Glaciimonas sp. CA11.2: one gene and its partners. The protein of the gene in region 1 interacts with the protein of each later gene in a pairwise test. Links are inferred from orthologs where the notes say so. Each region holds a gene or a part of one and is shown on either strand. Other genes may lie near its edges. The genes, in order: rlmB, tsaE and RGU75_RS20555.

The links.
Region 2: the proteins of rlmB (region 1) and tsaE interact in binary tests that used the Escherichia coli proteins (3 or more experiments, as listed by UniProt). The link is inferred for Glaciimonas sp. CA11.2 from one-to-one orthologs.
Region 3: the proteins of rlmB (region 1) and RGU75_RS20555 interact in binary tests that used the Escherichia coli proteins (3 or more experiments, as listed by UniProt). The link is inferred for Glaciimonas sp. CA11.2 from one-to-one orthologs.

Annotation. Positions count from the first base shown.
Region 1 is NZ_JAVIWL010000001.1:3,639,331-3,650,027, reverse strand. What follows is about bases 4,817-7,553. They hold rlmB (23S rRNA (guanosine(2251)-2'-O)-methyltransferase RlmB), read right to left. Parts: upstream 6,689-7,553; coding sequence 5,945-6,688; downstream 4,817-5,944. Other genes in these bases: rnr (ribonuclease R), read right to left, coding at 6,692-7,553; cysE (serine O-acetyltransferase), read right to left, coding at 4,817-5,485. In the rest of the region: RGU75_RS15800 (peptidylprolyl isomerase), read left to right, coding at 1-423; RGU75_RS15795 (peptidylprolyl isomerase), read left to right, coding at 678-1,169; RGU75_RS15790 (UDP-2,3-diacylglucosamine diphosphatase), read left to right, coding at 1,377-2,177; RGU75_RS15785 (YSC84-related protein), read left to right, coding at 2,444-3,028; RGU75_RS15780 (cold-shock protein), read right to left, coding at 3,223-3,426; RGU75_RS15775 (YceH family protein), read right to left, coding at 3,937-4,635; more of cysE, read right to left, coding at 4,736-4,816; more of rnr, read right to left, coding at 7,554-9,178; RGU75_RS15750 (CapA family protein), read right to left, coding at 9,687-10,643; RGU75_RS15745 (hypothetical protein), read right to left, coding at 10,682-10,697. UniProt on the Escherichia coli protein: Specifically methylates the ribose of guanosine 2251 in 23S rRNA.
Region 2 is NZ_JAVIWL010000001.1:489,822-500,517, reverse strand. Bases 3-2,738 are described here. They hold tsaE (tRNA (adenosine(37)-N6)-threonylcarbamoyltransferase complex ATPase subunit type 1 TsaE), read right to left. Parts: upstream 1,746-2,738; coding sequence 1,260-1,745; downstream 3-1,259. Other genes in these bases: queG (tRNA epoxyqueuosine(34) reductase QueG), read left to right, coding at 1,916-2,738; RGU75_RS02095 (N-acetylmuramoyl-L-alanine amidase), read right to left, coding at 3-1,296. In the rest of the region: more of RGU75_RS02095, read right to left, coding at 1-2; more of queG, read left to right, coding at 2,739-2,998; RGU75_RS02080 (AEC family transporter), read right to left, coding at 3,020-3,916; RGU75_RS02075 (peptidase domain-containing ABC transporter), read left to right, coding at 4,646-6,961; RGU75_RS02070 (HlyD family type I secretion periplasmic adaptor subunit), read left to right, coding at 6,961-8,481; RGU75_RS02065 (hypothetical protein), read left to right, coding at 8,911-9,561; RGU75_RS02060 (hypothetical protein), read left to right, coding at 10,216-10,696. UniProt on the Escherichia coli protein: Required for the formation of a threonylcarbamoyl group on adenosine at position 37 (t(6)A37) in tRNAs that read codons beginning with adenine.
Region 3 is NZ_JAVIWL010000001.1:4,728,564-4,739,445, forward strand. What follows is about bases 2,774-5,695. They hold RGU75_RS20555 (NAD(P)H-hydrate dehydratase), read left to right. Parts: upstream 2,774-3,435; coding sequence 3,436-4,956; downstream 4,957-5,695. Other genes in these bases: RGU75_RS20550 (FAD-dependent oxidoreductase), read left to right, coding at 2,774-3,376; RGU75_RS20560 (alkene reductase), read right to left, coding at 5,170-5,695. Outside these bases: RGU75_RS20540 (NAD(P)H-dependent oxidoreductase), read right to left, coding at 1-465; RGU75_RS20545 (AI-2E family transporter), read right to left, coding at 532-1,773; more of RGU75_RS20550, read left to right, coding at 2,084-2,773; more of RGU75_RS20560, read right to left, coding at 5,696-6,228; RGU75_RS20565 (MFS transporter), read right to left, coding at 6,398-7,585; RGU75_RS20570 (metalloregulator ArsR/SmtB family transcription factor), read right to left, coding at 7,734-8,030; RGU75_RS20575 (DUF427 domain-containing protein), read right to left, coding at 8,323-8,604; RGU75_RS20580 (ABC transporter permease subunit), read left to right, coding at 9,277-10,882. UniProt on the Escherichia coli protein: Bifunctional enzyme that catalyzes the epimerization of the S- and R-forms of NAD(P)HX and the dehydration of the S-form of NAD(P)HX at the expense of ADP, which is converted to AMP.

The DNA of each region.
Region 1 (10,697 bases):
AAAGCTCCCAAAACAGTCAAAAATTTCCTAAGCTATGTGAACACGGGCCACTACAACGGCACTGTTTTTCACCGCGTAATTGATGGATTTATGATTCAGGGCGGCGGTTTTGACAAGAAGATGAACGAGAAGCCAGCACCAAATAAAGTTGAGAACGAAGGTAAGAACGGCTTGAAAAATACCGAATACAGCGTCGCCATGGCACGCACTTCGGACCCGCAATCTGCTTCTGCGCAATTCTTTATTAACGTCAAGGATAATCAATTTTTGAACTATCCAGGTCAAGACGGCTACGGCTATGCAGTTTTTGGCAAAGTGATTCAAGGCATGGAAGTCGTCGACAAGATCAAAAAAGTCAAAACAGGCGCGCAGGATGTACCAGTGCAACAAGTCATCATTGAGTCTGCGTCCATTACCAAATAAATGGGATCGATGGGACAACTGTTTTAACCACCAATTGGCCCCATTTAGCGCGATTAAACGTGCTGAAAGGCAAATAAGGTCAATTGGCGTTTAGCAGAACTGGTACTCGAAACATCTATTGTTGCAATAAAAAAATAGCCTGACGCAACACTAAGGTCAGTATTCATTTCAGCAGCATTCGTACCTAGCAACAAAACCAGTTATCCGCTATAAGAATACCCATTTTCAATCTATAACCCACAAGGCAAAAAATCATGACAGTCATCCTGACCACGAACCACGGCAACATCACCATCGAACTAGATGCAGAAAAAGCACCAAAGTCAGTTGAAAACTTTTTAGCCTATGTCAATTCAGGTCATTACAACGGCACCATTTTCCATCGCGTCATTGATGGTTTTATGGTGCAAGGCGGCGGCTTCGAGCCGGGAATGAAACAAAAACCGACTAATGCTACAGTCGAAAATGAAGCCAAGAATGGCCTGAAAAATCTGCCGTACACCTTAGCAATGGCGCGTACTTCGGACCCACATTCGGCTTCAGCCCAGTTCTTCATCAATATTAAGAACAATAGCTTCCTTGATTATCCGGGACAAGATGGTTGGGGTTATTGCGTTTTTGGAACAGTCACTGAAGGCATGGATGTCGTCGATAAAATCAAGGCCGTTAAAACTAGCCGTACCGGTATGTTCGCAGACGTACCTGTAGAAGATGTCATCATCGAAAAAGCAGAAGTCGTTCAATAATCTAAGGCAATAATCTAAAAACCTGCTTACGATCTGTAGCCTAACTAAATGGCTAAGCTGGCTTAGGAGCGATTAGGATAAATAGCGCGAAGAAACCTGAAAGGTCTTTAGACTACGAAGGTTTTGAGCCTAATTTAGTGCCAGATACCTCAAGTCAGCCAGATCGTAAAAGGCCAACAGCAATCGTCACACACACAGCTGCCCTCTATGACCGAAGCCACTTCATACACGCCGGTACAAACATCTGCGGTTGCATTATTCATTTCTGATCTGCACTTACAGGAAGCGCATCCTCGTACTACGCAAGCGTTCTACGATTTTTTGGATACGCATGCACGCCAGGCAAAGCAACTGTATCTGTTGGGTGATTTATTTGAATATTGGGCTGGTGACGACGATCTGGAAACACCTTATAACCAACAAATCGCCAATGCGCTCCGTCAGGTTAGCGACGCTAATGTTGAGGTATTCTGGATCGCAGGAAATCGAGACTTTTTGGTAGGCCAAGCCTTTGCTGAAGCGGCAGGACTTACATTATTGTCCGACCCATTTGTCGCCACAATTGCAGGTCGGCGCGTAACACTGGCACATGGCGATGCGCAATGCACCGATGATCTTGGTTACATGGCATTTCGCGCACAAGTTCGCAATCCGCAATGGCAACAACAATTTCTCGCATTACCATTGACGCAACGCAAAACGATCATCGCGGGTGCACGTGATGAGAGTCGTAAAGAACAACAAAACAAATCGATGGACATCATGGATGTCAATCAACAGGCGATCGCCGCGCTGTTTGCTGAAACCGGTACCGATACGCTAATTCATGGACACACACATCGTCCGGCCGTACATACCAATAAGGCCGCTGGCGCAACACTGAATCGCTATGTGTTATCGGATTGGGATTATGACCTCAAAAAACCACGCGGCGGCTGGATATCGATTGATTCAGACGGTGCAATTCGGCGTTTCGACCATTCCGGTAGCGCGCTTCAGAGTGTATAAATAGTAATTGATATAACTTACTTTTTATCTCAACATCTTGCAAATCAATTTATTTCAACTAAAATTAACAAATAGATGTAATTTTAATAATAAAAATGATGATTTGATCTAATCAATACCATTTATAGCTCTATTCAGAGAAGTAACCTGGCAGTCATTCCATTGATCCACCAAATGCATCTGAAAAAATCGTATTAAGCGCAGACACACAAAAAGTGTGGGGCACGTTTGAAACCTGTTTTTTTGATCAACTCGATGGAGGCATCATGTATAGGCGAGACTTCATACTAAAAACCGCTGGAGTGCTGGGAATGACCAGTCTGGTCCTTGCTGGCTGCACGACTACCTCGCCATCAGACGCTAATGCCGATCCGGGCAAACGTCGTCGGCAAATTGATACAAGCATCGATACAACAATGGCACGCTTATATACGGCTGCTCCACATGCGCGTGAACTGGTATCCAAGGCAAATGGCGTGTTGGTATTTCCATCTGTTATTGCAGCAGGATTTGGCATCGGCGGTCAATATGGGGAAGGAGCGCTACGTGTCGGAAATAAAACCGACGGTTACTACAGTACCGCTTCCGCTTCAATTGGGTTACAAATCGGCGCCCAGTCTAAAGCGCTGATTTTTCTGTTCATGACTCAGGACTCGCTAAACAAATTTCGTAGTAGCAACGGTTGGGCAGTGGGTGCCGATGCATCGGTCGCTGTCCTTAAGATCGGCGCGAACGGCGAAATAGATACAACGTCCATGACATCCTCAGTTCTGGCATTTGTATTAACCAACAGTGGTCTTATGGCAAATCTAACGCTCGAAGGTACTAAGGTATCGCGACTCAACATGTAAGTGATGTGTCACGCGCCCTGATTGCACCTAATAACGCCATAAATAATGCGCGTAAATTCAATCATTCAATCGCTGAGGGAGTATTGACGTGACGTGTCATTAAAAAAGCTCACAATCCTTTATGGATTGTGAGCTTATATAATTTGGCCGTATTTACGCTTTTGTAAGCGCTGCAGACGATGATTCCATCGAAATTACGGGTTTTGAATGTTCGCCGCTTGCTTGCCTTTTGGGCCTTGCATGATATCGAACTGGACTTTTTGACCTTCTTTTAATGTCTTGAAACCGCCCATCTGAATCGCGGAAAAATGCGCGAACAAGTCTTCACTGCCGTCATCGGGCGTAATGAAGCCGAAGCCCTTAGAGTCGTTAAACCACTTGACGATACCTGTTGTCATAATACTTCTTTCAAAAATGTCACACCACACGGGCTGGAAGGCAGGACCTCGGTCGACCGAATACATCACTTTGTTCCTACCTGCATTACCCACTTTGTATTAAAAAATATCAACCGTAAAACGCATTATTTTCAATATCTTTAAAAAGTGATTTAACACGTTTATTATCAGAAATAATGTGGCTAGAAATACTTAGTCATTCTAACCATAACGCTTAGATGATTAAATCCAAGCGTAACCATTTCATAGTTTGATGCTGATAATGTGTTGCGCTATGAAAGCGAAACCCATACAACATCATCCACAGAATGGGAAAACAATACTATCGGGTTTTGGCGATTTTTTAGTAGGGGAATACCTGATTGGGGATGTCAGATATTGAGTGATCGGCGGAAGACAAATCTAACAAACACCAGGGATTATGCTAAATTATTACTACGCTTGTGCGAGCATATAATACAACAAAGGTAAACCATCCTTGATCTCACAACGCCTTTACGTTAACACTTTTTATTCAAACTGTCGTTTGAATTCCGCAAACTGGTTACTCAACGCATCCACCTGTTGACGCAGCATAACGACTTCTTCCTCAAGCGCAGCAATACGATCCTGACGATCTGATCTATGAATCGCGGCACTATTAGAAAACGTTTCAGCAACCACTTGTTGCGCCAAAATTTCCTCACCAGTTAACAGTTGCGCGTAGCGCGATTCTTTTGTGCCCGGCCCTTTTACCAGACGCGCTACCAGTGGCGGATATTTATCGATAAGAAATTGCAGCGCAATCTCGACATCGTTGACGGAGGCAAACTCATATTGACGACTGCAACGCATACGGACCTCACCGGCGGTCTGAATACCTCGCAACATCAAGGTCGCCAATACAGCCAACTTATCCGGCTCAAGCGTCCATTTAAGACGCATACGATGCTCGTATTTGGCAACACGCGCGCCCGCCTGATTGACCTCCACGACCAACTTGCGCTGCATAAGTCGTTGCAACACATCCAGCACGGTTGACTCTGAAATTGACATTACAGGATCACGACTCGATAACTGGTTACAGCCATTCACCAGCGTATTGAGTGAGAGAGGATAGTTATCGGGCGTTAGTGCTTCTTTTTCTGCCAATACGGCAAGTACACGAATTTCAAATGAATCAAGGATGGCGTCATCGCCATTGGATGGGGAGATTGCTTCCAGTGTCATTATCTAACCTTTTGTATGTTACCTTGGTCTGGATCCGCGCAGGATCAACGTAAATGCAACGCCATACCGACATTTTTTTGAAATCGAACTCAGCTCATCGTTACTCGACTAACTTGTTAAGCTGATCAGGATCAAACTTGTCCAAAGGTGGCAAGCTATCGCAAGCGATCCCGGCAGACTTTAACAAAGCGACGATGCGGGCGATCTGATGCTCTTGAGCAGCCGCATTATCGATCAAACCGTGCAACGCCTTTGATAGTGGATCGTCACCGTTAGGTGTCACGCCATATGCTGCAAACATGCGCGCAGCGGCGTCTTCCTGAGCGTTATGGACTTCCGTCTGAATAATGCGCGCAGGATTACCGACTGCGGTTGCTCCGGCGGGTACCGCTTTCACCACTACCGCATTAGAGCCGACCTTTGCGCCCTCACCCACAGTAAAGCTACCCAGTATCTTTGCACCAGCACCGATGATCACACCACGCGCCAGGGTCGGATGTCGCTTGATGCCTTTACCAAGCGACGTGCCACCTAACGTGACACCCTGATAAATAGTGCAGTCATCGCCAACGTCAGCGGTCTCACCAATAACCACGCCAAATCCGTGATCAATAAAAACGCGGCGGCCGATCGTTGCTGCCGGATGAATTTCGATACCGGTAAGTATCCTGGCAATATGGGCGATAAAACGCCCAATCAATTTAAATTCATGCGCCCAGCAAAATGCTGCCCAGCGATGCATAACAATCGCATGAAATCCTGGATAACAGCATGCCACCTCCAATGCAGTGCGTGCGGCGGGATCTCGAGCCATGATATTGGCGATGTCTTCACGAAGGCGACTAAACATAGAAACTAAATTGATTGAGCTACGTGAGGGGAATATTGCGGAGCAATGACGAGGCGTAATCTTATGCTAAAACTGTGCAGCCGTCTTTGGAAGTGTCAGAATCGGGTCCAATTGCAGGGCCAAACCATTATCTCGCACATTATTTTGCCTAAATTTCACAAGCTATCGATTATGGTTGGATAATGTGCGCGAAATGTTAAAGTAAAAAGCGCAATAAAAAACGCCCTCGCCATTGCCATTCCCATTGCCATTGCCAAAGAAGCCCAAGAATAATCCGAATGGTAAAGGTTGCTCGGTCAACGCCTCAGAAGAAACGTCTAGCCTCGCAACCCCTATCTCGCGCTTATCGGCGACCTTATTAGCCAGTTGATTTTGCTGCTTATTTGCATGTTGATTGCGCTATCTTATTGCACTACCTCATTGCTAACTATCGGATTACTTTATCCGATAATTAGTCAATTACACGCCTTTCGCAAGGCGCTGACGACGCGCCTCATATAAACATACCCCGGACGCAACCGATACGTTCAAACTTTCTACTGAACCGAACATCGGCACATGGACCAGAACATCACAGGTTTCGCGTGTCAAGCGACGCATGCCTTCGCCCTCAGAACCCATGATTAATGCGGCGGGGCCTGAGAAATCAGCCTCGTATAAACTTTTTTCGCCATCTTCCGTTGTGCCGATTAACAAAATGTTGCGTTCTTTTAGCTCACGTAATGTGCGCGCAAGATTGGTGACCGTGATGTATGGGATCGTTTCGGCAGCGCCGCTGGCAACCTTTGCAGCGGTGGCGTTGAGGCCCACGGCACGGTCTTTAGGTGCAATGACAGCGTGTGCACCAACGCCATCAGCGACTCGTAAACAAGCACCGAGATTATGGGGGTCAGTGATGCCATCCAAAATCAGTAGCAACGGCGGTCCGTCGATTGCATCTAGCAATTCGTCCAGATTGCGGGCTAACGAAAGTTCACCCGCTTTAGCAACCACACCCTGATGGCGGCGTGTACCGACCATATTGGACAAACGCTGATCATCAACCGGAAGCACGCGCACGTTGGCGGCTTTAGCAGTGCCGATCAAATCTTTCATACGACCATCTACACGACTGGCGTCGACATAAATTTCTTCCACTGAAGAAGCCTCGTGACGTAGACGGGAGGTGACGGCGTGAAAGCCAAAAATCATTTTACTTTTCATGTTCTATCTTTTTTTCTTGCTTGATTTGGCGAAAGTTTTTGGTTCGCGCGTTTTCTCCACACCCATGGTGACTTTAGCATTTTTGCCTTTAGTGACCTTGGTTTTGGCAGCGCTTACATTAGCCTTGCCGGTTTTGTTTGCTTTAGTAGCGGGTATTCGATTTGCAGGAGTGGTATCGACTTTCGTCTTAGCCTTTCTGCTACGCGATTTGTCGTGCTCATTATCAGCACGTCGCGCTTCATTTTTCAACACAGTTTTAATACCGGGTTCCGTAACCAGACGCAAATCAATCTTACGCGCATCTAGATCAACACGACTAACCTGGACCGTTACACGATCAGTCAACTGATAACGCATCCCTGTACGCTCACCACGTAATTCATGACGCGCTTCGTCGTATTGGAAATAATCCGCACCCAATTCGGTGACATGGACCAAGCCTTCGATATACAAGGCATCAAGCTGAACAAAAATGCCAAACGTAGCAACACCAGAAATGGTTCCTGTGAACTCTTCACCCAGTTTATCCCGGATGAAATAACATTTCAGCCACGCCTCGACATCGCGTGAAGCCTCGTCCGCACGTCTTTCATTCGCCGAGCAATGCACACCTAGTGCTTCCCAGATTGCCAGACTGCCTTCGTTTTTCTTTTTGCCAGCGGCTTTGTCTTCCGCCTGCTTACGTCGTCCCGCTGGCGACAACATCGTGTTCAATCCGCTGGTATCAAGCCCTTTAGGCTCATAACGTTTACCAAGCAAAATCGCCTTAATGGCGCGATGTGTCAGCAAATCAGGATAGCGACGAATCGGGCTGGTGAAATGCGCGTAATGATCGTACGACAACCCAAAATGGCCGATATTTTCTGGGTTATACACGGCTTGTTGCATTGAGCGCAGCAGCATCGTTTGCAGCAATAACGCATCAGGACGCGCCTTGATCGCCGGCATTAGGGCAGCGTAGTCAGAAGCAGATGGCGTATCGCCACCGGCTAATGTCAGGCCAACTTGCTTTAGAAACGTCCGTAAAACCGCCAGTTTTTCTTTAGTCGGGCTGGCATGAATACGGTAAAGACCAGGATGTTTATGTCGCTCGAGCAAATCAGCTGCGCAGACATTGGCTGCCAACATGCATTCTTCGATCAGTCTGTGTGCGTCGTTGCGTGTGCGCGGCAGAATTTTCTCAATCTTGCCAGCTGCATTGCAAACGATATAAGTTTCAGTCGTTTCGAAGTCAATGGCACCACGGGCCTGACGCGCTTGTAATAAAGCATGAAACACTTCGTACAAATGCAACAGATGCGGGACCAGCTCAGGACGCTTGGCAGCTTCAGGGCCTTTGGTGTTGCCAAGGACTGCAGCAACCTCTGTGTAAGTTAGACGTGCCGCAGAATGAATTACCGCAGGATAAAACTGATAAGCCTTAATTTCGCCTTTGGCAGTAATCACGGCATCGCACACTAACGTCAGACGATCAACATCCGGATTGAGCGAGCACAAACCGTTTGACAGTTTCTCCGGCAGCATCGGAATGACCCGGCGCGGAAAATACACCGACGTACTACGCTCTAAAGCATCGACATCCAACGCGTCATTCGGTTTGACGTAATGACTCACATCGGCGATAGCAACAATCAGGCGATAGCCGGTGGTGCGACCGATCTTGACCGGCTCGCAATACACCGCGTCATCAAAATCGCGTGCATCTTCGCCATCGATCGTGACCAAAGGAACATCACGCAAATCGACGCGTTCAGCCAAATCGCCATCCACAACCACGCTTGGCAACTTTGATGCCGCTTTTTGTGCTGCAGCAGAAAATTCATGTGGAACGCCAAATTTGCGCACGGCAATTTCGATTTCCATTCCAGGATCATCAATATCGCCCAAAATTTCCGAAATTTTACCGACGGGCTGTGTAAAGCGAGACGGTTGTACCGTCAGTTCAACGCTGACGACCTGCCCGGCTTTGGCTTTGCCCGGCGAACCGGTCAAAATAATATCCTGACTGATGCGCTTGTCTTCGGGCGCAATCACCCACGCACCGTTTTCGTTAAGCAGACGCCCGATTACATGTGTGTTAGCCCGACTGATGACTTCGACAATCGTGCCTTCAGGGCGACCGCGGCGGTCGGTGCCAATGATGCGCGCCTGAACGCGATCACCATTAAGCACTTTCTGCATCTCTTTTTCGGGCAGAAAAACATCACCGCCGCCGTCATCGGGAATCAGGAAACCAAAACCGTCGCGATGACTACTGACCCGACCGACGATAAAATCCGGTGAATTAGTGAGCTTATAAATGCCCGCGCGATCTGGCTTAATTTGACCGTCTCGGTCCATCGCATTGAGCCGTCGCGTCAAACCTTCCATTTCGTCGGGTTTAACGCCGAGTGCCGCGGCAAGCGCGTCGATATTTTGCGGTTCGGAAGAAGTCCGCAGAAGGCCGAGAATTTCCTCTCGGCTAGGGATGGTGTAGGAGTATTGGCTCAAGAGGCGTGGGAATAGTTGTTATAGATAAAATCGGGAAATTGGTTAAAGCGGAGCATAAAAGACTTGCAATCAGTGCCTAGTGTAACGGAGGAAAGGGTCATTCTCCTAGTTAGCAACTTTTTATCACACCAAATCATGCCACACAGCACCGCAAGTTGACTTATTTTCACTTTCATCTATAATCTTCGTCTTCGCAGGATTTAGTCAAGACTTAATTCTTCGAAGATAGCTTGAATAGTTTCAATTTTCAAGCCCACGTGGCGGAATTGGTAGACGCGCATGGTTCAGGTCCATGTGCCTTCGGGTGTGGGGGTTCGAGTCCCTCCGTGGGCACCAAGTAATTGGTGCAATAAACATGACAAGTACAAAAATAAAGTTACAAGATAAAGTAAGAATAAGAAGAGAAACCGCCTACACATCGATGTTTATGCGGTTTTTTCTTTTTTATTATGCAAACAATCATGACCCGCTACGCCATCATACCAAGCCACCGCAACAATGATGAGCATCAGTTGGGCGCAGCAGCGCAGTCCCTGGCTTTTTCTTCCCCCCTATTCCAGCACAATTCGTCTCCGATCATTGCAGGATGGGGAATACCCTCGTGATCGATATGGGCGGTCACTGTCCGCCAGGAACGTGCGCCCTCGCGATCCAGTTCGAGACGTAAAAGCCAGCCCGTAATATTGGCCTGCTCCGTAAATCCATTGAACAAAAAGTTACCCAAGCTGTAAATAATCGGCTTCCCACGATACTGCTCAACGTTCTGAGTGACGTGTGGGTGACCACCAACTACGGCATCCGCACCGGCATCAATCATCGTCCGGGCTAGCTGCCGCTGACGATCGCTAGCGTTAGGCTCGTCTTCCCAGCCCCAATGCATAACTGGAATAACCAGATCAGCTTGAAAAACTGTTCGCGCTCGACCAATATCCAACCGGACCTGCTCGTCCTCACTCCATGCAATTCCAGGCTTATCGACATCTGCTTCAAAACTTCTGGGCATAAATTCGTCATAACCTAACAATGCAACCCGCAAACCATTACGCTCGATAATCAAGGGTTGGTGAGCCTGGTGAAGATTACGACCACCACCAAAGTAACCGATGCCATTACCATCCAACAGATCAAGCATTTCAGCAAAGGCAATGGGACCGTAGTCGCCAGAATGATTATTTGCCAAACCCACGGCGTCAAAATGACGCTTGAGAACGCGTAAAGTACGCGGGTTAGCTCGAAAGGTGAATGGCTTATCGGGTTGAGGTGTACCCTTAGTAGCCACCACGCACTCGAGGTTCCCTACTCGAATATCCGCCGCATTCAAGGTCGCTGCAAATGGTGCAAAAGGGTCTCGTCCGCTCCTTACAACCTTCCCAGGTGTCTCAGCGAGCATGATGTCGCCAACGAAAGCAATGGATACCGACGCCTCGGGAATTTGTGCCGAGGCCAACGTCACCCCGCTCACCATGATTAGCCACAGTATCGCTCCCAACCAATCAATACGCTTCATGGTGCAATTTCC
Region 2 (10,696 bases), 3.1 Mb from region 1 along the record:
GGTCAGTATGGCGTCGGCCATTTTGTCCTGATAGGCGTTGTCGGTCAGTTTGGCTTCTTCTTCCGGGTTTGAGATGAAGGCGGTTTCAATCAGAATACTTGGGATATCAGGCGCTTTAAGCACTGCGAAACCGGCTTGTTCGACCGACCCTTTGTGAAGCCTATTAATACCGCCGATTTCACCAAGGACCGCGCTGGCAAGTTTCATACTGTCATTGATTTGCGCAGTGGTAGACAAATCGAGCAAAACGCCCGCAAGTTGCTTGTCATGACTTTTGATATTCACCCCGCCAATCAAATCTGAGGCGTTTTCTCGGTTGGCCATCCAGCGGGCGGCGGTCGAAGTGGCACCTTTTTCAGACAATGCAAAAACGGACGAGCCACGCGCAGTGGGTGTCACGAAAGCATCGGCATGGATCGAGACAAATAAGTCAGCCTGAACTTTACGTGCCTTCTGCACCCGCATACCTAGTGGCACAAAGAAATCAGCGTCACGCGTTAGCATTACGCGCATATTAGGCTGCTGTTCAATCTTGGCTTTAAGGCGCTTGGCGATGGCGAGCACGATATCTTTTTCATGATTGCCGCGACTACCGGTTGCGCCAGGATCTTCACCGCCATGACCGGGGTCAAGTGCAATGGTGATCATCCGCGTCATGGTGGGCGACTTCTCAAGTTTTCTCTGCGCTTTGGGATCAACCCTTGCCACCGGCGGTTCTGGCGGTGGCACCACCGGTACTGGCTTGGTGACTGCTACTGGCGGGACGATCTCTCCCGGCTCCGCTGTCGGCCATTCGCCTTTTTGGATCATCATGGCAATTGGATCGGGCGGCACTAGTGGATACAAATCGAACACCAAACGGTATTTGTAATTCCCGATTGGGTCCAGCGTAAAGACCTGCGGTACGACCTGATCTTTCAGGTCAAACACCAGACGGACCACATTTGGTCGATTCTGACCAACCCGAACCTGCTTAATATAAGGATCGTTCGATTGAATTTTGGCGACCAGTTCTTTCAGTGCCGGATTCAGTTCAATCCCTTCGATATCGACCACCATTCGGGCAGGATTTTGCACCAGAAAATGGGTAGCTTTTAGTTCGACATCATTTTCCAGCGTAACGCGGGTATAGTCGTCAGCAGGCCAGACCCGTACCGCAAGAATTTGTGCGGCCCGTGCAGATTGCGAGGTCAGTGGCGCGACAACCGAAATAAGCAGCGTTCCACCTGCTTTGAGAATGGTACGGCGGCTTTTGGACTTCAGAGGTTTGGTGCAAATTTCAGTCGAGCGAGACATTGATTACCTTTATCGGTTACGCCGCACAATTTTACATCACGCCCGTCTCCTGAGACGCTGAGAATGACGTTTATGTCTGGTGTTGGTAGAATATTTTCTGCTTTTTCGGGCCATTCAACGATGCAAATATTGGAATCATTGAAATGCTCGCGGAAACCGGCTTCTAGAAATTCTTCCGGACTTCCCATGCGATACAGGTCAAAATGCATCACTTCGACCGTTTGTTGATTTATATTGACGGTATAAGGTTCCACCAAAGTATAAGTTGGGCTTTTGACGTGGCCGGTATAACCGGCAGCATGCAATAAGGCGCGGGTCAGTGCTGTTTTGCCAGCCCCAAGGTCCCCATGCAAATAAATCGTCAGACCCGGTGCCAGCGCCCGTGATAATGCAGCACCAAGGGCAAACGTACCTGCTTCGTCATGTAGATGAAAGGTAAAGTCTTGCATCTCGTAAAATAGTCCTCTGTCATTGATGAGTTGATGTCCTGATGTCTCTACCGCATTTTACTGAAACCGCCTTGAATCGCGCTGATCTTAACGATCACGGCATCGATCACAGCGTCGACAACAGCACCGATATCAATAACGATATCAAACGCGATCATAACCCCACCGCAATGGTTGCGCTTGCCGCCACCATCAAGGCGTGGGGGCGCGAATTGGGTTTTGCTGACGTGCGGATTACGGATGTCGATCTGTCGCAACAAGAAGCTGGCTTCGAGACTTGGCTTGCGCTCGGATATCACGGTGACATGGATTATATGGCAGCACACGGTTTAAAGCGTGCGCGACCCGCAGAATTGGTGCCGGGCACCATTCGATCGATTAGCGTGCGCATGGATTATTTGCCGCAAGATAGCGATGCCGCATGGCGTCAGCGTGAGAAAAATCGGCTTCAGCCCGGTGCATCCACGTCGGCTACGGTATCGCTATATGCACGTGGTCGTGACTATCACAAGGTGTTACGTTCGCGCTTGCAGCAATTGGCAGATCGCATTACCGCCGAAATTGGTCCCTTTGGTTATCGTGTATTTACCGACTCCGCACCGGTGATGGAGGTCGCGCTAGCGCAAAAGGCGGGTTTAGGTTGGCGCGGAAAGCATACCTTACTGTTGAACCGTGAAGCCGGTTCGTTATTTTTTCTAGGCGAGATGCTGACGGATATGCCACTCCCAACGGATGCACCGATCACGTCCCATTGTGGTCAATGTAGCGCCTGTATCGACGTGTGTCCGACCAAGGCCATTATCGCGCCCTATACTTTGGATGCACGCCGTTGTATTTCCTATTTGACAATAGAATTAAAAGGCAGCATTCCGCTGGAATTTCGAGCCTTGATCGGCAACCGCGTGTACGGCTGTGATGATTGTCAGTTATTTTGTCCGTGGAATAAGTTTGCTCAACCGTCCACGTTGAATGATTTTGATGTACGTAACGGTCTCGATAACGCCACGTTAGTAGAGCTGTTTAGCTGGACCGAAGCCCAATTTAATGAGCGCTTACAAGGCAGCCCGATTCGCAGGATAGGGCACGAGCGATGGTTGCGTAATATTGCGATCGGATTGGGTAATACAGCCGCAACGGCCATAACAACGCATAATGCATCAGAAATCATCGCTGCCTTACAAACCCGTGCCGACGATCCATCTGCCTTGATTCGCGAGCATGTTGAATGGGCATTGCAGCAGTACGGACTGTAATCTGATGCAGATGCAGCGTAATTAACGATAGTGCAGCAATCCCAGCCATAACGGCAAAGTCAGCGCCGACAATACCGTTCCTGCAGAAACCAAAAACGCCACCAAAGGTCCGTTGCCACCAAGCCGTGCTGCCAAAATATAAGCGCTTGATGCCGTCGGCAATGCACAGAACAACACGACTATTTGCAATTGCAAGGCCCCCAATCCCACCCAGCGACCAAGTATCAACGCTGCCGCCGGTAGCGCCAGTAATTTTACTGTAAGAAAAAATCCCGTCATCAACTTGGCCTGACGCACGCCAGTAAGACGCAAACCTGCACCGACCAGCAATAAGCCAATTGCCAACGCGGCATTGCCGAGTCGCGACAAGACCGCACCGGCGACATCCGGTATTGGCATACCCGATAAGCTATATAACAAGCCACATGCCGTGGCGACCAACAAAGGGTTTCTTGCCAGTTCCTTCAACAACCCGCCGTTTTTATGCACCAGCGAGTGCACCGCCGCCAGGTTACACAGCGGCACGCCAAAGCCGATCAACAATGCCATCAATCCCGTACCTTCTTCCCCCGCCATACGTGACGCCAGCGCCAACGCCATATAGGAATTGAAGCGATAGCCGGTTTGCATACCCGACTCATAATCCATCGGCGTTGCTTTCAAAAACGGCTTGCCGATCCAGGTCAGGATGATCGCCACACCAAGCGCCGTTAATCCCACCATGAGCATTTTTCCGGTGGTATCGAAATGCAATACGGTACGCGCGGTGGAATAAAACAGCAAAGCAGGAAAAAGCAGGTAATACACCAACTTCTCGGCACCGGTCCAGAAGGCATCGCCCCAATCGGTCGTCCGCCGCAAAATAACGCCAAGCAGGATCAGGGTGAAATCGGGGAGCAACAGGTTAATGATATACATGGAAAAAATGGTTATTTCGATGTTAAGTGCGGTGAAATGAAATTTTGAGTCAGCCCACTTGGCCACAAAAAATTATGAATATGAATAGTATGAAATTGCGTACAACGACAAAAAATTGGTAGAAAAAAAGCAAAAAAAAGGCAGCAAACGATATCAAAAGCCAGCACCATCAAACCTGCATGCCAACCATATCAATGGTACGAATTGTACCTTCTTGGCTTGGCTCAAATAGCCAATAAAAATCTGCCCGAATTTTTGGATATTTCTTATCTCAGTTTAAGAATTGTCTCATATCAATTCGCAAGCGCGCTTTGTAGAATTGCACAGGATTAATGAAAATAAAATAATAATCTGGACAAGGACAGCCGCGCGACGGATGTGCGGGCTTACGTGCAGTGTAACTGCGCGCTATCACGCAATGCTTTGAGCAGTTATGGGCCGCTATTCGCGTCTTTTTTTTCGTTCATTAATGGCTCTCTGTCTAAATTAACAACCAAAGCATTAATGCGATTCTTGAAACCTTCAGTTCTACCGATCCGGTTCAATAACCCGCACGGAAACACGCTGAGCGATCACGTGGAATGCTGATTTTGCCACCAGCGTAGGTTGAGTCTGATGCCATTTGAATGACGGCAAGCGTTTATCAACGCCTCGACTGCTAAAAGTAATAAAAGCACAACTTCCAACAACATAATGCCTTAAATAGGCATAAAGAGAAAAGCCGTCATTATGCGTAATAAGAAGGTCGATACAAATGCATTTTTTTGGGCTTTACAGGGAATCTGCGTACTTCATCGCAAGCCCTTTTCCATGGAATTAGCGATCCAACAATTAGCCGCGCCACACACCGTTCATTCCATGGTTGCGGCTATTGCTTTATACGGCTTCGATGCGGAACTAACGCGCTGCGTTACCGCAGATGTGGACAAAGAATGTCTACCTACCGTCGTTTGGTTGACACCCAAATCCCCTTTTCTACAAGTCGAAGCCGCCCCAACAGAGGGCAACAATTCGAACGAACTTGCGTTGCTATCGGCAATGACCCAAGTGTCAATTGCGATGACAGATATCGCAGGCAGGCCAAACACACCAAACAGCGTAGACAGCGCAACTTCAGTTCTACCGCCAGAAGCGCCGGATGCGATACCAGCCATCATCCTGGAAGTCGATACCGACAGTTTTTTGGTACTGGAAAAAGGTGAGGTATCACCAACCATGATGTCGCCCGCAGATTTTTCACTTCGGTATCACGGCTTTCTCACCCGCATTAATGTGCAAGCTGATCCCGGTACGGATATTGATAGCGAGACCGAAGCGCGGCAAACGCGCACATTCGGCTTCAGCTGGTTTGTGCCTGAATTACTCAAACACAAAAAATTGTGGCAAGAAGTATTGCTGGCCTCGCTGGTGATCCAGTTAATTGCACTGGCAACGCCGCTGTTCACGCAAACCATCATCGATAAAGTAGTAGTTCACCGAACAGAAAGCACGCTGATCGTGATTGCGATTGGCATGGCAATTTTTATGCTGTTCTCGGCTGTCTTATCGTGGTTGCGCCAATATCTGGTATTACATACCGGTAACCGCGTCGATGCGGTATTGGGTTCATCAGTGTTCGAACGCCTTTTTAAACTGCCGCCGCAGTATTTTCAGCATCGTCCGACCGGCATCATTGCCGCGCGTCTGCACGGAATTGAAACCATCCGCGAGTTCATCTCTGGCGCAGCCGTAACGCTGATACTGGATCTGCCATTTCTATTTATTTTTGTCGCCATTATGTTTCACTACAGCGTTACCTTGACGCTGATTGTGTTGGCCGTCTTATTGTTAATCGTCGGGCTAAGTATTGTTGTAGCGCCGTTGTTTCAAACACGGCTGCAACAACAGTTTCAACTCGGGGCGCGCAATCAAGCCTTTCTGACGGAATATGTATCCGGCCTCGAAACGGTCAAATCATTACAACTAGAGCCGCAACTCAACAGCAAGTACAGCGGTTATCTCGCCAGTTATCTGCAAGCTGGTTTCTCCACCAAGCAACTGGCCAATACTTACAACACCACCGCCAACTTTTTGGAGCAATTACTTAGCCTGTTGATCCTCGGTATCGGTGCCTACACCGTCATGCACTCAAAGGAATTCACTATTGGGATGCTGGTTGCCTTCCAGATGTTTGCGGGCAAATTGTCACAACCAATGTTGCGTCTGGTCGGCCTGTGGCAACAATTTCAGCAAGCAAGTCTATCGGTAGCGCGGCTAGGCGATTTGATGAACGTGCCGATTGAACCTTATTCAGTCATCCCCGCACGCGACACCGCACGGCATGGTGAAATCGAAATAGGCGAAATCGCTTTTCGTTATGCCGATCACCTTCCGCTCGTCTATGAAAACGTCTCCCTGACCATCCGTCCAGGACAAACCATCGGCATTATGGGGCCATCAGGCTGCGGCAAAAGCACGCTCGCAAAATTATTGCAAGGCTTCTACCAACCCAGTGCTGGTCGCATCCTGATTGACGGCGTCGATATCCGGTATCTCGCGGCCAACGAACTGCGTAGCTACTTCGGCGTCGTGCCGCAGGAAACCACGCTCTTCTCCGGCACTATCTTTGAGAACCTACAAATGGCCAGCCCCAACGCTAATTTTGAGGCCATCACCACCGCCTGCAAAATGGCAGAAATTCACCACGTCATCGAAGCCTTACCGCAAGGCTATCAAACCGAAATTGGCGAACGTGGCGCCGGCCTCTCCGGCGGTCAAAAGCAACGTATTGCCATCGCCCGCGCCTTATTAAAGCAGCCAACCATCCTCATCTTCGACGAAGCCACCAGCGCCCTCGATGCGCCTACCGCAGAGCAATTTGCTCGGACCATCAACTCTCTCAAGGGCAAGGTGACGATGCTATTTATCACACATGGCTTACCGCAGGGACTGAAGGTCGACGCCGTATTTAGCCTAACCGCAAACGGCGCGCAATTGGTTAACCCTGACGCAGAAAGCAATGTGCTTGGTAATTCCATATTGCAAGCAACAGAAGGAGGCAATTAATGCCATCCACGCCACCGGACAATGCAAATCTGAATGCAAGCATCAATACAGCATCAGAAAATAATTCGACATCATCAAAAAATAATTCCACATCATCAGACAAGTGGGGCAAACCAGATCAGTCGGAGCTCGCGCAAAACATGGCCCCGATCATGGCGCTGCCTTCATCCAATCGTTGGCAAGATCCTCTGCATTTGATCGAAGCCGAAGCGCCAAGCCACATCAAGCGATTGGTTCTATGGACAGTATCGATTCTTATTTTAATATTGATCATTTGGACTGCGTTCGGCAAACTCGACATTATTGCCACCGCCGAAGGCAAGCTAGTCCCGCAAACCTTAGTCAAGATCGTGCAACCGGCAGAACCTGGCGTCGTCAAAAAAATACTCGTCAATGAAGGCCATAGCGTCAAGGCCGGTCAACTATTAGCCCAACTCGATACCACACTGGCCAACGCCGATCGTAACGGCGTCAGCAAGGATATTGATATCCAGCGCATGCAGATTCGTCGGATCAATGCCGAACTGGCAGATCAAACGATGGCATCCAAAGCAGGAGACGATCCGCAGCTATACGCGCAGGTACAGCGTCAATTTTTGGCGCACAGGCAAGCATTTCTAAGCAGTCTGGATCAAGAGAAATCACTGGTCATCAAAGCCACGCACGAGTACCGCAGTGCGGTGCAGATTTCCGCTAAATTAAAACAAACATTACCGCTGTATCAACGCAGTGCAGAAGCCTACGCCAAGCTAGAAAAAGAAGGTTTTGTCAGCGGTCTGGCTGCCGACGAGAAGCAGCGCGACGCCATTGAAAAAGCCAGAGATCTAGACGCGCAACAGTCAATCGTCGCCTCGCTTGCCGCAACCATCGCAGCCCAACAGCAAAGGATCACCCAGTTACACGACACCTATCACGCCGACCTGCAAACCGAACTGGCCGACATCCACGCCCGACTCGCACAATTGCAACCGAACCTGGATAAATCCATTTACAAACAAGGATTGATGGAACTGCGCGCTCCACAAGATGGCGTGATCAACGATCTGGCCACCACAACCGTCGGCGCAGTGGTACAACCTGGCACTGTCATCATGACGCTCGTGCCGCAGGACGAGCAATTGTATGCCGATGTATCTGTCAAAAACGAAGATGTCGGCTTCGTCCAAATCGGCCAAACCGCGCAAATCAAACTCGCTACCTACCCGTTCCAAAAATACGGCATGTTGACCGGCACAGTCACACGATTAAGCGCCGACGCATCAGATCCCGAAAAGGGCAGCACCAACGCCACTGGTACATCAGGCAATGCCAGCGGCGATGACGGCAACAACGCCAGATCAACCTACAAAGCCCGTATCAAACTGGCGCATCAGATATTGGTCGATCCGCAAGGCAACCAATTACAAATGACCGCTGGCATGCAAGTTGTCGCAGAAATTCAGCAGGGCAAACGGACAGTATTGGAATATCTGTTATCGCCGGTGCAGAAGGCCGTTCAGGAGGCTGGGCGAGAGAGATAAACCACGTAATAAATAAAAAAATATGTCAATAAATAGAGCGATAAATATTCTAATAAATTCATCTAAGAGAATTCTCGATCTTCGCCGAGAGTTATCTTCCTTATAAATTTATTTTGTAGAATTTTCTCTGTTAATTCGAGAATAGTCTCGTATCAATCTGGAAATTTCATTTGTAGAATTGAAAATAATTAAAAATAAAATAGACACCAAAATAATTCATGACAGCGTTTTCTGCCATTGCAGTCACGCTATCCAATCTTGATGCAATCAATTGGAATCGACGTTCCATAAAAATGTGAACAACGAGTATATGGCGTTCCGCTCGCAACACGATTCATCGCCACTGAAGCGTGCAATGCGCTTTGACACAAAGCAAGTTTTAAATGATCAAACGTTAACAGGGTAATCGACATAATCAACCAAGGAGTAGTGAGCATGATGATAGGCAAACGATCTTACTTTCACATTTTTCTAATGACGGTATCGGCTTCTTTAGTTATCTCTTGCAGCGAGGATAAAACAGTGAGGCAACTGCATTCAAGCGACGGCAAAGCGACTTTTACACTACCTCAAAAATATGAAACAAATAACACCAATACAGAGCTGATTACCTTTGCCTTCCACTATCCAGACATGGCGCCGATAACACAGGGAAGCGCACCAAAAAAAGATGAGATAAAAATATATCTAAGCCGGACAACAGTGTCTGATTTTCCTCGAATTAACGACGCCGAAAATATGGAGAAAAACGCGATCGATCAGTTCGATCCCTCACGTCGAGGACTCGAATACCGCGTAGAAAATCGCGGCATTTATCGCAGATATCAACAAGGCAATCCGAAAGAGTTGGAATCACTCAGCACGTATTACATCTTTCAGGCAGCAGACGGACAACCCGTCGCGATCAAAGATCCATTGCCATTTATCGTTAGTTTTAAAGCTCTCAGAACAATCGATGATCACTTCGACTTGCAATACACGATAGCCAAACCGATAGGAAAAGACTTTATAAAAATAGACCAAGTCGTCACGGACCTGATTAAAAAGAACATCACCATCGCGTCATCGTCCGAGGAATAAATTATGTCTATTGCAATGCCCATCCATGCAGTTCTGACTTTAAGAAAAGTGTTTAACGACCGGCTGTTAAAAGCCCCGACAAGTGGAAAAAATAAAAGAGCCGAAATAATGAAAAACAAGGTCGCTGCATGACTCTGCATGGTAACGAAGCAAATATAGGGTGTCAGGAGGCGATTTTATGGACATAAAAAATATCATGTCCAGAGCACTTTTATTAATAGGAAGAATATGCATTTTCCTTGGATTGTGTAACGTATTTTATATAGGGCATTTCCTAAGAAATTCTCATACTTTGTTCCCAGTAGAGATTCTCTTTTCTGTAATTTTCGTTCTTGTGGGCGTGGTCTTGGATACCTTCTCAATGAGTAAACGCGAGTCTTTAGATGTAACTACGTTTTACAGAAAATTAAGAGAAAGTGTTGAAAATAAAACCTATCTCGATAATGCAAAAAAAATGGGGTTAATTTCGTTTTTTTTACTTGTTGCTCCTACGGCTATTGATGGCAGCCATACATCTAGATTTCAGTTCACTAATAGTTACACCTTCTATTTATTCAGCACTTTTTTGTTTCTATTAATGTTCTGGCTTTCTATCACCTCCATCTGTTTCAAGAAATTTGAAATTTCGTCTAAATAAATTAACTAAGGTCTTAAATGAGTGTTGCTTACATTGTCACGAAATCCGGAATTGTTGTTATTGATGCTACGCCCGCAGCCATCAAAGCCATTGCAAAAGGAATTGGGAAGGATGCTGTGCCCGTAGCAGAACATTTAGGAAAAATAGTACAAACAGGTGATGATGCAAAAACAGCGATGGACACCATTCTTGATACGCTAAGAAACTCTATTGGGGGAGACTTTACTAGTCAGGTAAAAATGGTCGGTTCATTAGGTGCTGGTTATGCAATCGGTGAAGCGGTAGGCGTCTATGTTGGTGGTGCGACAGCGCCATTTATAGGGCCATTTGCAATACCACTGGGGGTTGTTGCAGGGGTTGCTGGAGGATATATCGGATCAAAGCTTTATGATTGGCAATTCGACGAATCGACAAAACTAGGCCAAGAAATCAATGACCGTTTCACCCACTCCCGCACCTACCGCTACGATCCCTTAGTCCTCGACCTCGACGGCGACG
Region 3 (10,882 bases), 1.1 Mb from region 1 along the record:
AAAACGATCGCCAGCCCCGCCAATCATCACCTCCGGCTTATTCAACACTTTCAAGTCAAGAAATACCGCAATCTGACGCAAATGATATTGTGCACGCGCCGTACCGATTACACCGGGACTAGCGCCCATGATTGCCGCCGGTTTACCCGCGAATGGTTGCTCCGGTGGACGCGAGGCCCAATCAATGGCGTTTTTTAATACGCCGGGAACCGAATAATTATATTCTGGCGTCACAAATAGAAGCGCATCGGCGTCGCGAATTTGTTGCCGAAATCGTTCCACTGAAGGTGGTCGGCCTTGGGCATTAACGTCTTCGTTGTAGAGCGGAATATCCGAGATATCGGCTTCGATGATGGTGACGCCTTCCGGTGCCAATTCGATAGCGGCGCGTAACGCTGCTGTATTAAACGAGCCCTTTCGTAAGCTGCCCGAAATGCCCAGTATTTTGATAGGTGGTTTAGCCATTTGAAATTCCTTTTAAATTACATCATCGACCTCAAAATAGTTCGCGCTAATGCTCAAATAACGTGCTTACTCGCCTAACAATTCTGCAATCGGCGACATTCCTTCTACATGTTCTGCGATAACTTTAATGATCACCACAATCGGAATGCCAACCAGCAGTCCGGCAATTCCCCACAGCCAGCCCCAAAATAATAAAGCCACAAAAACAGCCGAAGGATTCATTTTAGCTATTTTTCCAGTCATCCACGTAGTGACAAACGTGCCGACAATCGCCGCGATCCCGAGAGAAATACCAGCCAACAAAAACATCATCGAAAAGGTTCCAAACTGCATAAACGCCGCCACGCTAGTTGCAATGGCGATTAACAGCGAGCCGAAATAGGGAATAATATGCAGAAAACCACCCGCGACCGCCCAAGCCCCGGCATTTTGTAGGCCAATCAGACGAAATGCTATCCACATCAATAACGCCAGCAAAATATTGGTGACCAGCAACATAAACATGTAATTCTGTATCGACGTATTAATCTGATCCAGAATCTGCACGGTGACCTTTTTGCGACTCAATGAAGGACCGGTCAACTTCACCAATTTTCGCTTAAATGTATCTCCCGACTGCAAAAGGAAAAATACCAGGAATAGAACGACCAGCGCCTGTCCTAACAAACCAATCGCACCTAGCGATCCGGCCAGCAACCAGTCACTCAATCTGGAAGCCGACGATGATTCGCGTGCGGAGGGTTGCCCACCCGTAGCTTTTGCAATTTCATTAGCCGCGGCTTGCATTTGCTGCATGGTCGTTGGCTGACCGTCACGCAACTTCGCTAGTCCTCGCGATAACTTATGCGAAGCCTGTGGCAATTGTTCCAAAATAGACTGAAATTCTCCCCGCAAAGCATCTGTCACCACTGCGCCACCACCCAAAATGGCTAGCAGGACGATGCTGGTAGCGACGACGCGGGGTAGCTTTAATCGCTGCAACCATACGACGACAGGATTGAGGGTGTAGGCAATGAAAATTCCAAACACCACGGGTGCCAGAAATTTTTGCGCCCATTGCAGCGCAAAAATAAAAACCACCGTGGCGATAATTGCCAATGCCGCGCCACGAGCGTCAACATGCAGCCGGCTGGCAAGCGGTTCGCGCGCCCGCGTCGAAGTCAGAGCGGAAATCGGATCGCCAAAATGTGCAGGTTCGGGATTGGCTTTGGCGCCAGCGGTCCCCAATCCGCTTTCCGCTGAGGGTGGCATCGCGTCAAGGGCCATATCGGTTTTTGATTCAAGTCGCTGGCTATTTTTGGGTTGCATAATATTGCCTATCGGTTGCCTATCTTAAATCGTCACTCAACTATGGCGATAGTATATTTGTCCAATTCGCATCTATCGTGCACAAATATATCTTATCCTTCCTCGACCATAAATGGTTAAGGTTTAGCTTCAAGAAGGCGATTTTTAGACAATGCAATGCTAACTTTTAAGGGAATGTTACTCGTGACGCAAGGACTGCGATCAATTCAAGGTATGATTCTGGTCGCTCCTTTGGAGGTGCGCTGACCACGTTGCAGGTTAAACAAGATGTAATGTTCATCGGGTTATTGTTAAAAGCAGTTGGATTTAATTGAGTAAAATAGTGATACCACAAGAATTACTGAAACCAGCAACAAGACAAATAGTCGTCATTGGCGGCGGTATTATTGGCATGTCGACCGCTTACTTTTTGGCGCAAGCAGGACATCAGGTGGCGCTGATCGAGCAACACCGCAATGTCGCCGAAGTGTCCACACTGGGAAATTCGGGGATGCTGGCAACGGCCTCAACCACGCCGTGGGCAGTCAACGGGATGCGAAAGCGTATCTTTTCTGGCCTGTTCAGCCAGGAGGCCTCCACTATCTTAAACGCGCGTCTTAGCCCATCGTTATGGCGCTGGTTAATGCGCTGGACCTCAAAACCCGAGTTACAACGCTATCAATTACACAGCGAACGCATGCACCGCTTAGCCCGTTATAGTCAGCAAATTTTGCTTCAGCTTCAGCTGGACTATCAACTTGATTTCGAACAAAGTAGCGGCTTGCTACAACTATTTCGTACAGAAAAAGAATTAGCCGCAACCGCCCCGCTTCAAGCTTTGCTGACGGAACGAAATGTTGCCCATCGATTGTTGGATGGAGCGGGTGCACAAGCGCTGGAACCAGCCTTACAGACCGCCCGCAGCGTTGCTGGAGGATTATACTTTCCAGAATTGTCGTCAGGCAATTGCACCTTATTTACCAAACAGCTAAAAGCCATTGCGCAGGCGAGCGGCGTACAATTTCACTTTGATGTTCGCGTCGATGCCATTGATCCACATGATGGACGGGTGGCACTAAAAATTGGTGATGATGTGCTGCAAGCCGACGCTGTGGTCGTTGCTGCAGGAACAGGAAGCGCCCGCCTTCTGAGGAAAATTGGCTTAAAAGTGCCCTTGCAGGCCGTCAAAACCTACACTATAACGGCAGCAATTAAAAATTATGAAGTTGCGCCTAAACTGGCGCTGCAAGATGATGCCTATAAGGTCACCATGGCGCGCCTCGGCGAGCGCATACGCGTAGCCGGAATTGCGGAACTGGGCGCGCGCGACACTGGCATCGACGACAAAGCACTGCGCACACTATTAAAGGTCACGCAGGACTGGTATCCCGATGCCGCCAATTATCACAATGCACAAATGTGGACCGGCAACATTCCTATGTTAGCCGACGAAGTACCACTCATTGGCGCTACCAGCAGCAGCAATGTATACATCAATGTCGGTCATGGCGGCAGCGGTTGGAGCATGGCATTGGGTGCCGCTAAAATTGTAGCAGACCAACTATCAGGTCGTCTGCCCGAGATTGATATTGACGGACTGACATTGGCGCGCTATCGACGCTAACAGCACGTCATCTATTGGGCGGCTTTTTTTACCCCAACATAGAATGAGGCAAAATTACCATGACGGCACTTTACGCAAGCGCAGAAATTCGCCGTATCGAACAAGCGGCTCAAACTGCGTTACCGGCCTATACGTTGATGCAGCGCGCCGGTCAGTCCGCTGCGGATGTTGCGCTGCGCTTATTAACGGGAAGTCCGCATAAAGCACGTATTCTCGTGCTGGTCGGCCCCGGTAATAACGGTGGCGACGCACTCGAGGCGGCGACGATCCTCACGCAGGCTGGTGCGGACGTTGTTGCGTTGTTGCAAGCTGAAGTCAACAAGTTACCGCCCGATGCGGCCAGCGCCCTTGCCCGCGCCAATCGTGCCGGTGTCCACATGATGCCACCTGAACAGTTTGCCATTATCGACAGCATCGCCTGGACGCTGGTGATAGACGGATTGCTGGGAATAGGCCTGACCCGTCCGCTGGACGGCCCTTTACGCAGCTTAGTCGCGACCATTAATACGCTGTCTTGTTTAGTCCTGGCACTCGACGTACCAAGTGGACTCAATGCAGATACCGGTATGGTGGTCGGTCCCGATGGGATCGCCATAGTTGCCGACCATACCGTCACCTTTATCGGCGATAAAACCGGATTACATACTGGCGATGGCCCTGACTACGCCGGTCAGGTCACCGTTGCCGGACTCGGCCTGCCAGAAAACTCTTCGGTTCCGGCAAGATCATGGTTGAATTCAAGCGATCTATTCGCGCGTAACCTGCAACCACGCGCACGGAACTCGCATAAAGGCAGCTTCGGTAGCGTCGCGGTAATTGGTGGTGCGGAAGGCATGGCTGGTGCGCCAATCCTTGCGGGACGCGCTGCTGCCAAATCTGGCGCGGGTAAAGTATTTATCGGCTTTCTCGATGCTGCACCTGCCTACGATAGCGGTCAGCCAGAGTTAATGTGTCGCCGTGCGGCTGACCTTGACCTGACATCGGTGACATTAGTGGTCGGTACCGGACTTGGCGCATCCCAAACAGCACACGACTTGTTGGTAAAAACGTTAATGGCACCCGGCCACTTGCTGCTGGATGCGGATGCGTTGAATTTGATTGCCGTTGAGCCCGCATTACAGCAACTCGTGGCGCAACGGCGTCATTCAGGCCTTGCTACCGTCATGACACCTCATCCGTTGGAAGCAGCGCGACTACTTGGCATCAGTACCATTGAAATCCAATCCGACCGTTTGGCAGCAGCACGCAGATTGGCGCAGCACTTCAATGCGGTAGTGGTGCTTAAAGGCGCAAGCAGCATCATTGCTCGGCCTGATGGTTCTGCTGTGATCAATCCGACTGGAAATCCGGCGTTAGCGACGGGCGGCAGCGGCGACGTATTATCTGGTATTTGCGGGGCTTTATTGGCGCAAGGTTGGTCTGACTGGTATGCAGCGCTCGGTGCTGTCTGGTTACATGGCAGCGCAGCGGATTTGCTGGTATCGCAAGGATGTGGGCCAATTGGCATAACTGCGGGGGAATTAATTCCTGCCGTGCGGAGCTTATTGAATGAACTGGTCGATAGTCAGTCGGCCAGTTAAGAAAATCGCAGAATCGCATGCATATGTCCATGCATCTCAACGATGCAAAACGCAATGCAAAAAAAAATCGCAAACAGACTTAATAAGTCGGTTTGCGAAATACATATCATGAACGTTTTTACTAAAACCAACTACCTCAATTCACCCTTCGCAGCACGGCCGGAAGCGCGGATCACGCCGATCACGCAGCGTAGAGTGAATAGGCAGGTTAACTTACGCTGCCAGCGCAGGATAGTCGGTATAACCTTCCAACGTTGCGGCATAGAAAGTTTCTGATTTTGGTGCATTCAATGGTGCGTCAAGTTTCAAACGACGCGGCAAGTCTGGGTTAGCGATAAACAACTGACCAAATGCAACAGCATCTGCCTCACCTTTTGTCAGTAGTTCTTCTGCCGCGGCTTTTGTAAGCTGTTGGTTGGCGATATATGTTCCACCGAAAGCTTGTTTAAGTTGCGGCCCCAGACGATTTGGCGTTTGCGGTTCACGTGCGCAGATAAACGCGATGCCACGTGCGCCTAATTCGCGCGCCACATAGCTAAACGTTTCCAGCGGATTAGCATCGCCCATCGAATGGGTGTCGCAAGCTGGTGCCAAATGCATGCCAACGCGTGCAGCACCCCAGACGCTGATACAAGCATCCGTAATTTCCAGCATCAAGCGTGCGCGATTTTCTAACGAACCGCCATACATATCGGTACGTTGATTGCTACCGCTTTGTAAAAATTGATCCAGAAGATAACCGTTCGCACCGTGAATTTCAACGCCGTCAAAGTTGGCAGCTTTAGCATTTTCAGCGCCCTTGCGGAAGGCTGCAACTACACCTGGGATTTCAGCAAGATCCAAAGCGCGCGGCGTGACAAAGTCACGTAACGGACGTAGCAGACTGACGTGGCCTTCGGCTGCAATCGCACTTGGCCCAACCGGCAATTCACCATTCAACAAGCTTGGGTCCGAGATACGACCAACATGCCACAATTGCAGGATGATACGACCACCAGCAGCGTGCACGGCCGAAGTTACGTTTTTCCATCCGGCGACTTGCTCTTCAGACCAAATACCTGGCGTATCAACATAGCCGACACCCTGTGGTGTCACGGCAGTCGCTTCACTGATGATCAGTCCTGCTGAAGCGCGCTGAACGTAATACTCAGTCATCAAAGCGTTCGGTACGCGACCTTCGCCGATGGCACGCGAGCGCGTCAGTGGTGCCATGATGATACGGTTAGAAAGTTGGATATCGCCAATTTTGATAGGATCAAATAATGTAGTCATGGTATGCGTAGTCATTTCAATAAAAAAGTAAATAGAAAAATCAAAGTGGTAAAAGTCAAAATTTAAAAAGCCAAAAGTAAATTTTTAAGCGCAGAACTCCTATGCGCAAAACATAAAGCGCAAATAACCTCCTGATACTTAAGGAAAAAAATACTTCAAAAAAATGGGGTCAGCCCATCGCTGGAGAAACTATTTTGGTCGTTGTGACCGATTTTTCTGTTTTAGCTAAACGAATTGATAACTGCATCGCCAATACTGCGACCAAGGCAAGTGCACCCGCCGCGATCGGTATTGCTTGCAATCCAAGGCCATGCGCGATCACCATTCCGCCAACCCACGCACCGAGTGCGTTACCAACGTTAAAAGCGCCAATGTTCAGTGTGGCCACCAAATTTGGCGCAGCCTTACCAAAAATCATGACATTGATCTGAAGCCCAGGAACCGCTGCAAAAGCGACCATTGCCCATATGAACAAATTCACTTCTGCCGGTATCAGCGCCACGCTAGTCCACCTGATCGTCGCAGTCGCCAAAGCCAACAGCATAAAAATAGCGGTCAACGATGCGCCCAAACGCCAATCAGCCAATCGACCGCCGAGGTAATTGCCCAGCGTCAAACCGAGACCGATCAAAAACAACGTCCAGGTCACGCCACGTGGCGTCACTTGCGTTACCTGCTCAAGTAATGGTGCGACGTAGGTAAATAACGCAAACATCGCTGCCGAAAAAAACGTCGTTGTCGCCAGCGCTGCCCAAATACCGGCGCTGCCCAATTGTTTGAATTCGCTACGCAGATCAGTTTTTTTCTCATCTTTTTGCGAAGGCAGGATGCGCGCCAAACCAACGAACGCCAGCACGCCCAATACTGCCACAGCCCAAAATGGTGTGCGCCAACCGGCAAACTGACCGAGTGCGGTACCCAACGGCACACCCAACACATTGGCCAGGGTCAATCCGGTAAACATCAATGCCACGGCAGATGCTTTACGATTTTCTGGCACCAGACTGGCGGCAACGACTGAGCCAATACCGAAGAAAGCACCATGACAAAGCGCCGTCACCACCCGTGCAAACATCAAAAAGCCGTAATCGGCAGCCACCGCACACATCAGATTGCCAACAATAAATACGCCCATCAATATCAGCAATGCGCGTTTACGTGGCAACGCGGCAGTCGCCACGGCCATAATCGGTGCGCCGATCGCGACGCCCAGCGCATATCCACTAATTAACCAACCCGCGCTTGGAAGCGATACAGCAAGGCTACGCGCGACGTCCGGTAACAAACCCATGATGACAAATTCAGTGGTTCCGATGGCAAAAGCGCTAAGCGCCAACACAAGTAGAGCTAAAGGCATGACAAATCTTTACAAAAATGGATAGAACGATTCAACAGCATTTTGGGCGGAAGCCAAGTTACGGCATCTCTATCGATATCCACTAATGTGGTCCCGATACCAAACCCTGACAAAGGTACTTAACCCTGGTTGTTACGGGAAATACCTATCAGAGATCGCCATTCATATGTGCAAGAAAACCTTGAATGGTGTCTTCGTTGCGTCGATAAAAAACCCATTGCCCGACCCGCTTTGTGGTCACCAGTTCGGCCCGCTGCAAGGTGGCTAAATGCGCTGAAACGGTTGATTGCGACAATCCTGTGCGCTTATCAATCAAACCGCAGCACACGCCGATATCGAGCGGATATTCCTGCTCAGAAAAATACTCTCCGGGCGTTTTAAGCCACTGCAGTATTTGGCGTCTAACTGGATTAGCCAGCGCTTTATGTATAAGGTCGAAGTTCATCTTTTTGGCCGAGACACGTATTTCGTTTTTAATAGAATTAAATATTGGGATTTTCAGAACTTAATATCGCTATATTACGATACATTCAAAAAGTCCGCTCGGCGTCTGCCAAAATGCTTGTTTAAATTATTGAAAAAAAAAGAGTCCAAGCCACGTGCAGGCACGAGAAATTAAGACGTAAGCAGCCTTACAGCAAGAAACTAACCGCAGCTACCACTTCATGAGCCGAACCATATCGCCTCATAGAGGTAGCTTGCAGTCAAATGGGATCAATACAGTACGGGACAACCATTTACTCGGTTACTTTTACCCCCTTCCAAAACGCTACGCGTCCGCGAATTTCCTTTGCGGCATCCTTCGGTTCTGGGTAGTACCACACTGCATCAGGATTCATTTTTCCGCCTACTTCCAGAGTGTAATAATTCGCAGTGCCCTTCCAGTGGCAATTTGAGGTTGTTTCGCTGGGTTTCAACAAGTCGGAATCAATCGACGTGCGTGGAAAATAATGATTCCCTTCAACAACAACGGTATCGTCAGACTCCGCAATAACCATGTCATTCCAAATAGCTTTCATTTTTTCTCCTTGATGTGGTTGGCGCTAAGAGAGACTAGCGTTTTCGCCAGATTGGCGAGCGTAAAAAAGATCGCGTTGATAGATCACAATAAACTATCAATACGGTGATTAATAAATTGACTGATGTGCGCGTTAATACTATTGCAATAAAAAACCGTTTTAATCAAGCAATAGCAAGCTATCGCTCTATTGCTCTATCGCACCATATCGCGACATGTCGCCCTGTAGAGTCATCCACACTTAAGGGTGATTGTTCGTCAAACTGAACTGCTCTGGTCCAGGCAAGTTTGTAAAGTGAAGCAGAAATGCGTAACTTAAACGAGGCGTCAACATGTGTGGCTTAACATTTGTTTGAGTTCGCCTCCCATTTTGCAGATTTTTTTAGCATTTTCACCACCATGTCATCAGAATGCCATATTCGGTTGGTAACGTGCCGGGGTGCGTAAAAAAATATATCATATCGATCTAAAACAGCTTTGAAAACTATGTCAAACGTATACCTAACATTGCCTGAGCATTGCTTGAACTTTATAGTCATCTCCCGACAAATTTAACATAGTCACCGGGCCATTTGCCCTTGAGGAAGGAAAAGGTATTAGACAGAACGCGAAATATCACCGCCGCGCTCAACCTTTACGACATTTATCACTTAGGTAATCAGGAATTCCAGGTATGACTTCAAACGTTCACGCATTACCTTTGTCAAAAAGACTCACCCCTAATCGTTGGGACTTTCTGGTTTTTCCGTTGGTTATAGGCATCATTGCCTTTAGCGGTATCGGCGTCAAAGATACCCTCGCCCCGCTCTCAAGTCTAACTGCAAACGTCGTCACGCTAGACCCGCACAATTTGCCTGAATATGCCTTGCGCACAACTTTGCGTATGTTGGCCGCGATGGTTGCATCGCTGATTTTCACCCTTGTTTATGCGACTGTTGCCGCCAAGAGCAAGCGTGCCGAGAAAATTTTGATTCCGGCACTAGATGTATTGCAATCCGTACCGGTGCTTGGCTATATCTCGTTCACCGTGACATTTTTCATTGCACTTTTCCCTGGGCGCGTTATTGGTGCCGAACTGGCGGCGATTTTTGCCATTTTCACCAGTCAGGCATGGAACATGACATTCAGCTTTTATCAGTCATTGACTACCGTTCCTGATGATTTACAGGAAGTTTCGCGAAGCTTTCATCTTTCTGGCTGGCAACGTTTTTGGAAACTGGAAGTCCCCTTCGCGATCCCGGGCCTGATCTGGAACATGATGATGAGTATGTCCGGCGGCTGGTTTTTCGTCGTGGCAGCTGAGGCGATTACGGTCGGGAATAAAAGCATTACGTTACCCGGGGTCGGTTCATATCTGGCGCTGGCGATCAGCGAGCACAATCTAGGTGCGGTCGGATGGGTCATCGTCGTCATGACCGCCGTCATTATTTGTTATGACCAGTTACTCTTCAGACCACTCGTGGCATGGGCGGACAAATTTCGTATGGAAAATACGACAGCGCAATTTTCGCCCTCGTCATGGCTTCTTAATCTGATCCAGCGGACGCGTCTGATTCAAGCGATATTATCGCCATTCAGCATGCTGTTTCGCCGCATTATCACGGCACCTTTACGCTTCAACCAAAGCAAAACGAAGCCAAAGAAAACCAACGATGTATCAAATAAGCTAGTCGATTTTGCATGGAACGCGACGCTCTTGGTATTGGGTTGCTGGGTAATGTGGCGCGTAATCGCCTTTATCGGATCAGAAGTAAGTATCGGCGAAGTCGGTACCGTCCTTTTACTGGGCTTCTACACGTTACTGCGCGTGATGCTGCTGATTGCTATTGCCTCCGTGATATGGGTACCGCTCGGCGTGCTGATTGGCTTACGTCCGCGTCTGGCTGAAAAAATTCAGCCCTTGGCGCAGTTTTTGGCGGCTTTTCCAGCCAATCTGTTATTTCCCGTATTTGTCATTCTGATTGTTCGCTTCAATGGCAATCCCGACATTTGGTTAAGTCCCTTAATCGTGCTGGGTACGCAGTGGTACATCTTGTTTAATGTAATTGCTGGCGCAATGGCGTATCCCAACGATTATCGTGAGGTCTCGGCGAATTTCAAAATCCGCGGTTGGCAATGGTGGCGTAAAGCGATGTTGCCAGGTATTTTCCCTTACTACGTGACGGGCGCCATTACAGCGTCTGGTGGTGCATGGAACGCCAGTATTGTGTCTGAATCAGTATCTTGGGGCGATACCAAACTCAACGCCCACGGCCTTGGCTCTTATATTGCGCAGTACA